2 regions of the Stenotrophomonas acidaminiphila genome follow, and region 1 is predicted to be linked to the other one. Evidence: riboswitches for the same ligand, from Rfam matches in the RefSeq annotation. Region 1 holds a riboswitch; the other holds the start of a gene.

Region 1 (6,229 bases):
AAGCTGGCCTTCGCCGACCGTGCGCGCTTCTACGCCGACCCGGCATTCTCGCCGGCGCCGGTACAGCGGCTGGTGTCGAAGGACTATGCCGCCCGGCGGCGCGCGCTGATCTCGATGGACTCCGCGCTGAAGGAAGCGCAGCCGGGCACGCCGAAGCAGCTGGAGGAGGGCGACACCATCTACATGACCGTGGCCGATGCCGACGGCATGATGGTCTCGTTGATCCAGTCCAACTACCGCGGCATGGGCAGCGGCATGGCGCCGCCGGGGCTGGGCTTCATCCTGCAGGACCGCGGCGAGATGTTCGTGCTGCAGGACAACCATCCCAACGGCTACGCGCCGGGCAAGCGTCCGTTCCAGACCATCATCCCGGCCTTCATCACCCGCGACGGCAAGCCGTTCGCCAGCTTCGGCGTGATGGGCGGGGCGATGCAGCCGCAGGGCCATGCGCAGATCGTGATGAACCTGGTGGACTTCGGCATGAACCTGCAGGAGGCCGGCGACGCGCCGCGCATCCAGCACGACGGTTCCACCGAGCCGACCGGGCAGGGCACGGCGATGCGCGATGGCGGCGAGGTCAACCTGGAGACCGGGTTCCCCTACGAGACCATCCGCGCGCTGATGCGCAAGGGCCACCGGGTGGTGTTCGCCGACGGCCCGTACGGCGGCTACCAGGCGATCATGCGCGACCCGGCGACCGGCGTGTACTACGGTGCGTCGGAAAGCCGCAAGGACGGGCAGGCGGCCGGCTACTGAGGCGCCCGCCGCGCGCGTCGCCGGGGCAGGCCGTCAGTCGTGCCCCGGTGCCCGAGCCGCGGTGCGGGTGTCGTCCTGCGCGGCCATCTCGCGTTCGATCCAGGCCTGCACGGCATGTCGCGCGCGCTGCGCGCGACGCCGCTCGAGCTGGTACTCCAGGTCCAGCACGCGGTACAGGCTGACCATGACCAGCACCATCAGGAGCGCGAACGGCAGCGCGGCGATCGTGATCATGCCCTGCAGCGCGTCCAGCCCGCCGGCCAGCAGCAGGACAGCGGCGATCAGCGCCACGGCCACGCCCCATACCGCCTTGCGCGACGGTGGCGGGTCGCCGGCCTCGTCGGTGGACATGCTGGCCAGCACCAGCACCGCCGAATCGGCCGAAGTGACGAAGAAGATCACCAGCAGCACCAGCGCGACGCCCGCCAGCAGCAACCCGCCGGGCAGGCTGTCGAACAGCGCGAACAGCACCGTCTCGTAACCGTCGCCCAGCGCCTGCAGCAGGTCGGCATGCCCGGTGATCTGCGCCCACAGCGCGCTGCCGCCGAACACCGAGAACCACAGGAAGCCGAGCAGCGTCGGCGCCAGCACCACGCCGACCACGAACTCGCGCACGCTGCGCCCGCGCGACACGCGGGCGATGAACGCGCCCACGAACGGCGCCCAGGCGATCCACCAGGCCCAGTAGAAAATCGTCCAGTCGGCCACCCAGGTGCTGCCGGAGAACGGCGACATGCGCAGGCTCATCGTCACCAGCTGGTTGAGGTAGGCGCCGAGCGTGGTGGTGAAGGTGTCGAAGATGAAGCCGGTCGGGCCCAGCACCAGCACCGCGGCCAGCAGCAGCGCCGCCAGCAGCAGGTTGCAGTTGGACAGCCATTTGATGCCGCGGTCCACGCCGCTCAGGGTCGAGGCCATGTACAGCACGAAGGCGATGGCGATGATGACCAGTTGCACGGTAACGCTGGCGGTGATGCCGAACACGCGCTGCAGGCCGGCGGCGATCTGGATGGTGCCGAAACCCAGCGTGGTGGCCACGCCGATCGCGGTGGCCACGACCGCGGCGATGTTGACCGCGTGGCCGATGGCGCCGCGGTGATGGCGGCCGATCAGCGGCTGCAGCATGTCGCTGACCAGGCCGCGTCCGTTGCGGTTGTACTGGAACCAGGCCATCGCCAGCCCGATCAGCGCGTAGATCGCCCATGGGTGCAGGCCCCAATGGAAGAACGCGTAGCGCATCGCCGCACGCGCCGCGTCCACGCTCCGGGGCGCCAGCCCTTCGGGCGGCGTGGCGAAATGCGAGATCGGCTCGGCCGCGCCCCAGAACACCAGGCCGATGCCCATGCCGGTGGCGAACAGCATCGCCAGCCAGCTGGCGCGCGAGAAATCCGGCTCGGCGTCCTCGCCGCCGATGCGCAGGTTGCCGAAGCGGCCGAACGCCAGGTACAGCAGGAAGCTCAGCGTCAGGAACACGATCAGCAGGTACAGCCAGCCGACGCTGCGCACGACCTCGGCCAGCGCGGCCTGCACCACGTCGTTGAACGGGCCGGGGGCGAGGCCGGCCAGCAGCACCAGTGCGGCGACCAGCGCGATGGAAACACGAAACACCATGGAGGAGCTTCTCCGATCTGGGGATGGGGGAGCGAGCCAGGGCTTGCAGTGGAGCCGGCCACGAACAGGCGCGGAAGAGGCGGTGCCGGCACGGCGGCACGGGGCCGCATGAATGCGGCAGCGGCGCATCCTACTGAACGCGATGTCACGATTCCGTTAGTGGCCACCGGCCCGCCGCGCCGGAACGGGCGTGGCCACGCATCGGCCGCGTTTTCCACCCGGCTGGCCGGTTCATGCTCTAATGCCGCCCGAAGCGGGGGTACCGCGGCCATGGCGCCACGGTTGAGACAGTCCCTTGGAACCTGATCCGGTTGATACCGGCGTAGGGAAGCTTCGCAATGCCCCGTCGCGTGGACGCCCGCCCAAGGTGCGTCCATGGGCCGGCGGCAGTGCGCCTTCGCTTCGTCCGGCCCGTGCATCCGCGTGGGCCTCCAACAGGACGACGCCCGATGAATGCACCGCTTTCCGCCCTGCAGCAGCAGGCACAGCAACTGTCCGGATCGGTCACGCAGCCGATCCCCGGCTCACGCAGGATCCACGTGCCTGGCTCCCGCCCGGACCTGCGGGTACCGATGCGCGAGATCGTGCTGACCCGCACGCCCACCCTGTTCGGCGGCGAGCACAATCCGCCGGTCACCGTGTACGACACGTCCGGCCCGTACACCGATCCGGACGTGCGGATCGACCTGTGCGCCGGCCTGCCGGCGCTGCGCCGCGGATGGATCGAGGAGCGCGGCGACAGCGAATGCCTGGAGCAGCTCGGTTCGGCGTTCGGCCGTGGCCGCGAGCGCGACCCGGCGCTCGATGCGGTGCGCTTTCCCGCGCGCAGCCTGCCGCGCCGCGCGCGCGCCGGCGCCAACGTCACCCAGATGCACTACGCGCGTCGCGGCATCGTCACCCCGGAGATGGAGTTCGTCGCGATCCGCGAGAACCAGCGGCTGGAGGCGGTGCACGAGGCGCATCTGCTGAAGCAGCACCCGGGCGAGCACTTCGGCGCGGCCATCCCGCCCCGCATCACCCCCGAATTCGTGCGCGACGAAATCGCCCGCGGCCGCGCGATCCTGCCCTGCAACATCAACCACCCGGAAAGCGAGCCGATGATCATCGGCCGCAACTTCCTCACCAAGATCAACGCCAACATCGGCAACAGCGCGGTGTCCTCGGGCATCGCCGGGGAAGTCGAGAAGCTGGTGTGGGCGATCCGCTGGGGCGGCGACACGGTGATGGACCTGTCCACCGGCAGGCACATCCACGAAACCCGCGAGTGGATCATCCGCAACGCGCCGGTGCCGATCGGCACGGTGCCGATCTACCAGGCGCTGGAGAAGGTCGATGGCCGCGCCGAGGCGCTGACCTGGGAGATCTTCCGCGACACGCTGATCGAGCAGGCGGAGCAGGGCGTGGACTACTTCACGATCCACGCCGGCGTACTGCTGCGCTACGTGCCGCTGACCGCCAGGCGCACCACCGGCATCGTCTCGCGCGGTGGTTCGATCATGGCCAAGTGGTGCCTGGCGCACCACAAGGAGAACTTCCTCTACACCCACTTCGAGGACATCTGCGAGATCATGAAGGCCTATGACGTGGCCTTCTCGCTGGGCGATGGCCTGCGCCCCGGGTGCATCGCCGATGCCAACGACGCGGCGCAGTTCGGCGAACTGGAAACGCTGGGCGAACTCACCAGGATCGCCTGGAAGCACGACGTGCAGACCATGATCGAAGGCCCCGGCCACGTGCCGATGCAGTTGATCAGGGAGAACATGGACAAGCAGCTGCGCGAGTGCGGCGAGGCGCCGTTCTACACGCTCGGGCCGTTGACCACCGACATCGCCCCGGGCTACGACCACATCACCAGCGCGATCGGTGCGGCGATGATCGGCTGGTACGGCACCGCGATGCTCTGCTACGTCACGCCGAAGGAACACCTCGGGCTGCCGAACCGCCAGGACGTGCGCGACGGCATCATGGCCTACAAGATCGCCGCGCATGCCGCCGACCTGGCCAAGGGCCACCCCGGTGCCCAGGTCCGCGACAACGCGCTGTCCAAGGCGCGCTTCGAGTTCCGCTGGCAGGACCAGTTCCACCTCGGCCTGGATCCGGAAAAGGCGCAGGAGTTCCATGACGAGACCCTGCCGAAGGACGCGCACAAGCTCGCCCATTTCTGCTCGATGTGCGGCCCGCACTTCTGCTCGATGAAAATCACCCAGGACGTGCGCGACTATGCGGCCGAGCATGGGCTGGACGACACCCGGGCGATCGAGGCCGGGATGCAGGAAATGTCGAAGGCGTTCCGCGACCAGGGCGCGCAGGTGTACCGCGCCGAATGAGGGCCGGTGGGCGCGCGGCGCATGCATCGGTCCCGCGCGCTCCATCGCGTCGAACGCCGCAGGTGCAGCGCGCACGTGCGGCGTTCGACGCCGGGTACGGTGGAGTGAATCGCTTCTTTAGGTTTTCTTCAGCTTGTTGAAGCGGGGGCATCTACGTTCATGCCGATGAGTGCGCCCCGCCCCGTCCGATCCCGCGCACGCTTTATCCACCGGGCCTTGCGCCATATCCGCTGCTTTGCCTGGCATCGTGCAGGATGAACGGAAGATAAAAAAAACGCGCCCTGGGGGCGCGAATTCTGAAGCGGATTATGTGCATTGCGTCGGCGAGAGAGAGCCTGATGTCGTCCCGCGTGGGTACACGGGTAACCGCCATAGGCTAATATCCGCGCGCCTTGAAACATTTGCTCATTGCGTTGACGCCATTTGCGGAATTTGGCGGTTCACTGGCGGCAATACCACCAGGGGGCGGGCACAGGACGATGCCCTCCAGCGATTCAATCCCTGACCGGCATGGAACCCATCGACAGCGCTCTTTCCAACACTGAACGCCTGCATATCGGCGATTGCCTGATCGTCCTGCCGTCGCGCGAGGTACATGCGCCCGGTGTACGGCGCAGCGTGCGGCTCACGCCCAAGGCGATCGGTGTGCTGCTGGCGCTGGCGCGCGGCGCCGGCAATGTGGTCACCCGTGACGAACTGTTCGCGCAGGTGTGGCCCGATACCCTGCCGACCAATGACGTATTGACCCAGGCGGTCACCCAGCTGCGCAAGGCGTTGTCTGCCGGCGGCGCGTTCCCGCAGGGGCAGGAGTACATCGAGACGATCGCCAAGACCGGCTATCGCCTGCGTGCCCCGGTGGTATGGGAGCCGCGGGAGGAGCCGGCAGCACCGGCGGTCGACGCGCAGGCGCAGGAACCTGACCGAAGCGCGGCTGCCGCGGCCGGGCCGGCACCGCTTGTGGAGGGCGCCAGCGCTGCGGCACCCCCGCGCAGCGGAATCTGGCGCCGGGTGCGCCGCAGGCTGCTGCTGGCGGTGGGGCTGCTGTTGGTGTGCAGTTCGCTGACGATGGCGTGGCTGCTGTGGCAACGCCCGGCTACCGAGAGCGCGCTGGATGCGGCCACGGCCGACGGTACCGGCGTGATCGGCAGTCCGCAGCGTCCTTACCGCCTGATCACCGCCAGGCAGGGGTTCGGAACGTTTCCGGCGCTGTCGCCCGATGGCGCGCTGGTCGCATTTGCCGACGAAAGCGACGGCGGTTCGACGCTCAAGGTGCAGAGCACCGGCAGCACCACCTCGGCGACCCTGGTGAAGCTGCCCGCCGGTGCCATGGACCGGTTCCCGGCGTGGTCGCCGGACGGGCGTGAGGTCGCATTCGCACGGTTCCATGCCGACGGCAGCTGCGAGGTGCTGGTGGTTGGGGTTACCGGTGGCAGTGCACGTCGTGCCACTGCCTGCGATGGCGCCGAGATGCTGAGCTTCAGCTGGACGCCGGACGGGCGCGGGTTGGTGTTCGGCACGATGACCGGCCGCCATGGCGC
Region 2 (6,229 bases), 250 kb from region 1:
CCGATTGCGTGAGCTGCTGGATGGCCTGCTGCCGGCCGGCTGCGGCCTCGCCGGGTGTGCAGGTGCGGCCATAGGCGGCGCGGTATCCATGCTGCGCTGCCTCGCGCTCGGACATGAAGCGGCCGCGTTTGGTGGCACCGTAATATTGCCCGCCGGGGCAGTGGTAAACGCCGGTGCTGGTGTTCACCCAGACGTCGGCCGCTGCCGCCGGCAGGGCCCAGGCCAGCAGGAACAGCAGGGCCAGTAACAGGGCGAGCTGCTTTGGTTGGTTCGTGGTGTTGGCCATGTCCCTGCCTGTCATCGCAAAAGGGGCACCGCAACAGTCGAAGAAACACTATTTGTGGCTACTCGCCGTCCTGTGCGTTGGCTTCGGCCAGGAGCAGTTCGTAGGCCTGCACGCGGACGCGGAGGTTGATCAGGTGCCAGGAGAGCGCGTAGGCAAGGAAGATTGCGAACGCCAGGAGGCCTTGCACCAAGGTGATGTTGGCAAACGCGTTCCAGCTGCCCCAGCGCCAGTCCTTGAACTGCAGGTACAGCGCCACGAGCAGCGGCAGTATCCCCAGCCGTTCCATTCCACCGGTGAACAAGCCCAGGCGCTCGTGCATCGTGGTTCGCCGGTCACGTACGTAGCGCAGACGCCGACGGCGCTGTTCTAGTGGAAATGCGCGCAACTGCTGGACCAGTTGCTGGTACTGCGTATATCCCTCCTCGATCTCCCGCGCGTGTTCGCGGCGAGCGTCCCAGAACTGGCGCCAATCCCGACGTATCTGCAGGCACGTGGATGTGCCAAGCCCCAAGACTTCCACGGCGAGGCCCGACAGGGCGGCGATAACCCCGGCCTTCCCTGAAAGAACACTGCCCAGCAACATGGCCAGCCCGGCACCGGCGATGCCGATGATCAGCGACCAGCGTTCCCAGGGGCCGGCTTTGGTGCCACCCGTTCGCGCCAGATAGTCATCCAGTGCCGCGTTGAGCGCGGGGAAGCTGACTTCCTGCAGGGCAATCGCCGCATGGGCCGTGGGTGCCACCGTTGCGGTGGGCGTATTGGGTGCTGTTGGCGCGGGAACGGTATCCATACGATTCCTGGGGCATAAGCTGCCCCACACCATGCCCGATTGCCCCTGGTGGGTCGAGGTCTGCACAGGGCTGGCCCCGCCCGCGGTTGCGCATGAGGCTGCCGCGGGCGGGTCGGTACGGCTTGGGTATGGACCGGTTTCTTTACGATTCCCGGTCGATCAATTCGGAACGGAAACCGTGTAACGGGTTGTTTGGAAAGGCGTAAGCGGGTAACGCCCGCCTGGGTTTCTTTACGATTCTGGAATGATAAATCGTGCGATGCCGCCCCCTCACGAATGCGCGGCACCGGGCGTTCCTTCCTGCCGCGCCGCCTTCTTCCACGCCTGCAGGCCGCTGGCTGCCAGCGCCACGAACACCAGGTACAGCGCCGCGGTGGCGTGCAGCGATTTCACCGCGTACATGCCCACGTAGACCACGTCCACAATGATCCACAGCCACCAGGTGGCGGTGTGGCGGCGCGCCTGCCACCACTGCGCCACCAGGCTGAGCGCGGCGAGCATGGCGTCCAGCCAGGGCAGGGCGGCGTTGGTCCAGGTGTGCATGGCCGCGCCCAGGGCCAGGCCGAAGGCCACGCCCACGGCCAGGTGGAGGGCGCCGGTGCGTGCGGCCAGCGGGGCGATGGCGACGCGGCCGTCGGGCTTGTCCTGGCGGTGCCAGGTGGCCCAGCCGTAGGCCAGGAACGCGGCGAACGCGCCCTGCAGCAGCATGTCCGAGTACAGCCGCGCCTGGAAGAACACCAGCGCGTACAGGCCCACCGACACCAGCCCCACCGGCCAGGCCAGCATGCGCCGCTGTGCCATCAGCCACACGCCCAGGGCGCTGGCGATGACCGCGGACCATTCCAGAAGTGCCGGGCTCATAGCGCCAGGGTCACCGTCAGCCGCGCCTGGCGCGGGGCACCCGGGAACAGGTAGTAGTCGCCCGAGCTGCTGCCGGTGTCGCGCCAGTAGAAGCGGTTGAACACGTTGTCCACGCTCAGGTTCCAGTCCAGTGCGCGGCCGTGCAGTTCATGCCGGAAGCGCAGGCCGGCATCGACCACATTGTAGGCAGGCGCGCGCACGCGGCCGTCGGCGGTGGCGACGTTGGACGAGGCGTAGCGCCAGCCACCGGTGACGCCCAGCCCGGGCACGAACGGCAGTGCGTAGTCGGCATGCACGCTGGCGCGGGTGGTGGGCACGTTGATCAGCGGGTGGCCTTCGTAGGCTGGCGTGCCGGTGTCGCGCGCACGCGCGCGCAGCACGCTGGCGCTGGCGGTGAGCTGCAGCGCGTCGCCAATGCGCCCGCGTGCGCTCAGTTCCAGCCCGGTGTGGGTCTGCTGGCCTTCCTGCACGAAGGTGTAGCCGTAGTCGCTGGCGTCCGGCTTGGCGTACTGGAACGGCCGACTGATGCGGAACAGCGCCGCGCCCAGGCTCAACGCATCGGTGGGCGCGTACTTGGCGCCCACTTCCAGCTGGCGCGACAGCACCGACGGCAGGAAGCTGCCTTCGTTGCTGGTCCAGAACGGTGCCTCCTGGCCCAGGGCAATGCCGCGTACGTAGCTGGCGTACAGGTTGAGCTGCGCGTTGGCGCTCCAGATCAGCGCGGTCTGCGGCAGGAAGCGCGAGACGCGGCTGTCGCGCTCGGGGTTGCCGCGCTTGTCCCAGGCGCGCTCGTCCAGGCGCACGAAGCGGCCGCCGGCCAGCCACTGCCAGTCGTCGGCCAGCTGCATGCGGTCCAGCACGAACAGCGCCTTCTGGCGGCTGTCCACGCGCCGCACCGAGGGGCCCGGCTGCAGCGGCGAGGGGTCGAACTGCGGCACCGCGTCGTCGTGGATGTTGCCGGTGCCGACGTATTCGTTGACGTTGCGGCGCTTGTCCACCGAGCGGCGGAAGTAGTCGGTGCCGAGCACCAGCTGGTGCCCGACGGCGCCGGTGGCGAAGCGGCCGCGCAGTTCGGCGCGCAGCTGCTGGTTGCGGCGGGTGTCGTCGGGGCTGCGGTAGTCGTAGATGTCGTAGTCGCCGTTGGGCGCGAAGTAATTGCCCGGCACGCTGCCGTCCCAGCAGGCTTCGGCGTAGTAACAGCCGTAGGCGAAGGCGACGTTGTCGTCGATCACCGAGCGGCTGTGGCTGGCGGACACGCGCGACTGCCATGCGGGGCTGAAGTCGTAGGTGTGCAGTGCGCTGAGGTTGGTGCTGTCGATGCCCACCGGCTGCTGCCAGCGCTGGTAGCCCAGCATCTGCGTGCGGTCCACGTGCTGCGGCAGCATGCTGGCGCCCAGCAGCTGGTAGCCCGAGGCCGAGCGCTGCGCGCTGGTCTGGTAGTTGGCGTCCACCTCGAGCTTGGCGCGCTCGCCGATCAGCCAGTCGGTGGCCAGCGCGTAGAAGTTGCGGCGGCCGTCGGCATGGTCGATGTAGGAGTGGTTGTCGTCCCAGGCGGCATTGAAGCGCACGCCGATGCGCGGCGTCAGCCAGTGGCCCACGTCCACCGCGGCGTAGCGCGAGCCTTCGGCGTCGGTGCCCAGGGTGACATTGCGTACCTCGGCCGGGCGCTTGCCCACGTAGTTGATGACGCCGCCCGGGGCGATCACGCCGGCGGCCAGCCCGGCCTCGCCCTTGAGGATTTCAACCTGCTGCACGTTCTCCAGCGCCAGCCGCTGTTCGCCGGCGATGCTCAGGCCGTTGAAGCGGTAGCCGGTGGCGGTGTCCAGCGCGAAGCCGCGGATGGCGATGTTCTGGTAGTAGCCCACCGGGGCATAGCTGTCGCCCAGCGAGGCATCGTTGTCGGCCAGTTCGGACAACGTACGCACCACGCGGCGGTCGAGCAGCCCGCGGTCCAGCACGCTGATCGAGGCCGGGATGTTCTTCCAGTCGCCACTGCCGAAGCTGTTGGACTGGGTGTCCCTGGCGCCGGGCTGCTTGGCCTGCACGCGCACGGCATCGAGCTCGGTGGGCGAGCGGTCGGCGGCGGTGTCCAGGGCACGGGCGTGCAGCGGCAGGGCCGCGGCCAGCGCGGCGGTCAACAGCGAAAGGGTATGGCAGCGGTTCATTCGTTTCGTCATCAGCCGTAGGGGGAGACGAAGCGAAGGCGCGCACGCGCGACCGGCCACGAAGGCGGTGTGCCTGCTGCTCAAAGCTCCCTACGCCGGTGCAAACCGGATCAGGTTCCAAGGGACTCTCTCAGCCTGGACAAGCCCAGGCACCCCCGCTTCAGGCCGGTATTTGACCACAAATGCCGCGGTTTGGCCCATGGGTGGGTGGAGCGGGCCTCGCCGGGCTGGGGGCCTGGCATTTCGTGGAAGCGAGGCTGTGGCCCTGCATGGGGCCTTCCCGCCAAAGCCCCGTGCATGCAGCCAAGGCGCCGGATGGCCCTGCCAACAGGATTGGGCGCCGCCAGTGGTTGGATGCGGTAAGAGCGCTCGCGGACTGAGGAGCTGACTACTGGCGGAGATCGGCCCGTTGTGGACGTTCAACTTTGGAATCAAGCCGACTCGCGAAGCGAGTTCGCCTTCAATGAACAGTTAGTTCACATGCTAGGGGAGCTGCACTTGCGACCCGTACAGGACCTCACCTGCTTGGACTCGTAGCTCAACATCCGCAATGCGCTGATAGACCCTGCGCCAGTGCCGAACCGAATGCACCAATAGTGGCAGGCCGAACAGAAGGTAGGTGACGGCTGCTAGAAAAATAGCCGAAGAAACCTCGCTAGGATGCAGCCAAAGCCATGCCGCGACTACGAAAGCACTAAAGATGACTCCGCCCACAGCTGCGACAAGAATTGACCGTGAACGCATGGCCGATACGACCTTGTGGACATCCGAGAGATCATTGAGCGATATGCGATCGGAGCTGTCCATGCGGCCTAACTCTGGAATTAGACCGAGCCCCGGAGCGGGTTCGGCTTGAATGAACTGTTAGCTGTTATTGCCGGAAGGCAACTGCTTGTCATACCAGGCCTCTGAATGTACGTCTTTCTTAGCCGCGGCTATCAAGGACTCTAGCTGCGCAACGGCTATACGAACAGGACGGCCACATACTGTCAGCTCCAGTGCCAGTGACTCATCCGCCGGATCAGCTACAAAGCTCGCGAAGTAATGTTTTTCCCCGGAGATATCACAAGAGAGCTCAAGCTGCATTCCCTCCCCATGCATCCCGGCCCATTGGGTACTGATTGTTGGATAAGACGCTGAATTGTTGCTCATAACAGCTAACGCCTGAATTAGGCCGCGCCGCGAAGTGGCGTCGGCTTGAATGAATGGTTAGGTGCCAAGGCTGGCAAGTGCAAACACAAAAGCAACCGAGCCTGCGCCAAGTAAACCGTAGGTAGCCCAGAGAGGCATGCCCTGGCCAAATGAGAAGGCAACGTATCCCCCCCGCGGGTCTCTCCCGGAGAGGATAGACACTATGAAGATGGCCAGAAGTGGCAAAACAGACGCGAGGCCGAAACCAAGCCCGAGTGGTCGCCAGTCGGTGTTGTCGAAGCCGCCGATCCGATACAGGGCGACACCGAAGATAAGGCCGAGAAAGAAGAGAGTGTTGGCCGTCCAGATAGCAGGACGATGTTGCCGAAGAAGCGCGTCGCGTGACTTTCCGTTGTGCCTTGAAGGTAGCCGACGAGACCAGCGAGAGGTGAGCCATGTGGCAATGATGCCACCAGCCACACCGCTAAGAACTGGACGTATCGACTCAAATTCCATTGGCACCCAACTACCTAATAGACGGACCCACGGGTCCGGTTATGCGACTTGTCTACAAAGCACCCTATGGCGAGCTTTTCTCTTGCGATACCTCGATCTTAGGGTGGCTTGGTTCGGCTAACAAGCCAGCGTATAGCCGGAGCCACCGGTGGGCTCAGTTATCAAGGCAAGCTCGTTCCGGTAGAAGTACAGATGTCCGCCTTGGGTCGCTTGCTGCCGGCGCAGTTAAAGGACGCCATGCTCAGTTCGTTGGTATCGCCGGCCAGTTCAGCCGGCGTCGGTGTTCGATCAACTCGACTGGGAATGTCCAGCCAACCGGCATTCCATAACCTTATGCTGGGCAAGCCCGGCACTTGCGGGCGCGGGTTCCCGCAGCGCCGCGCTCCAAGGGGCAGGTTTGCCTTGCATGGTCCGCACTCCGTAGATGCGGGGTTTGCCCCGCATGCGGATTCAGGCGGCCGCGTGCAGTGCGGCCAGCAG

What was found. A riboswitch is a leader RNA that binds a small molecule or an ion and turns the genes downstream of it on or off. The one in region 1 is predicted to bind thiamine pyrophosphate.
Region 2: another riboswitch for thiamine pyrophosphate. It lies ahead of F0P95_RS00805 (TonB-dependent siderophore receptor); the one in region 1 lies ahead of thiC (phosphomethylpyrimidine synthase ThiC).

What each region holds. Positions count from the first base shown of each region.
Region 1 covers NZ_CP043567.1:3,687,923-3,694,151, reverse strand. Annotated here, with positions in the region: gene ggt (gamma-glutamyltransferase) at 1-756, shown strand, start outside; gene F0P95_RS16805 (BCCT family transporter) at 790-2,364, opposite strand; TPP riboswitch at 2,610-2,711, shown strand; gene thiC (phosphomethylpyrimidine synthase ThiC) at 2,814-4,691, shown strand; gene F0P95_RS16795 (winged helix-turn-helix domain-containing protein) at 5,202-6,229, shown strand, end outside.
Region 2 covers NZ_CP043567.1:127,846-134,074, reverse strand. Annotated here, with positions in the region: gene F0P95_RS17440 (hypothetical protein) at 1-286, opposite strand, end outside; gene F0P95_RS00815 (hypothetical protein) at 345-1,076, opposite strand; gene pnuC (nicotinamide riboside transporter PnuC) at 1,347-1,937, opposite strand; gene F0P95_RS00805 (TonB-dependent siderophore receptor) at 1,934-4,102, opposite strand; TPP riboswitch at 4,173-4,269, opposite strand; gene F0P95_RS00800 (hypothetical protein) at 4,967-5,254, opposite strand; gene F0P95_RS00795 (phosphotransferase enzyme family protein) at 6,200-6,229, opposite strand, start outside.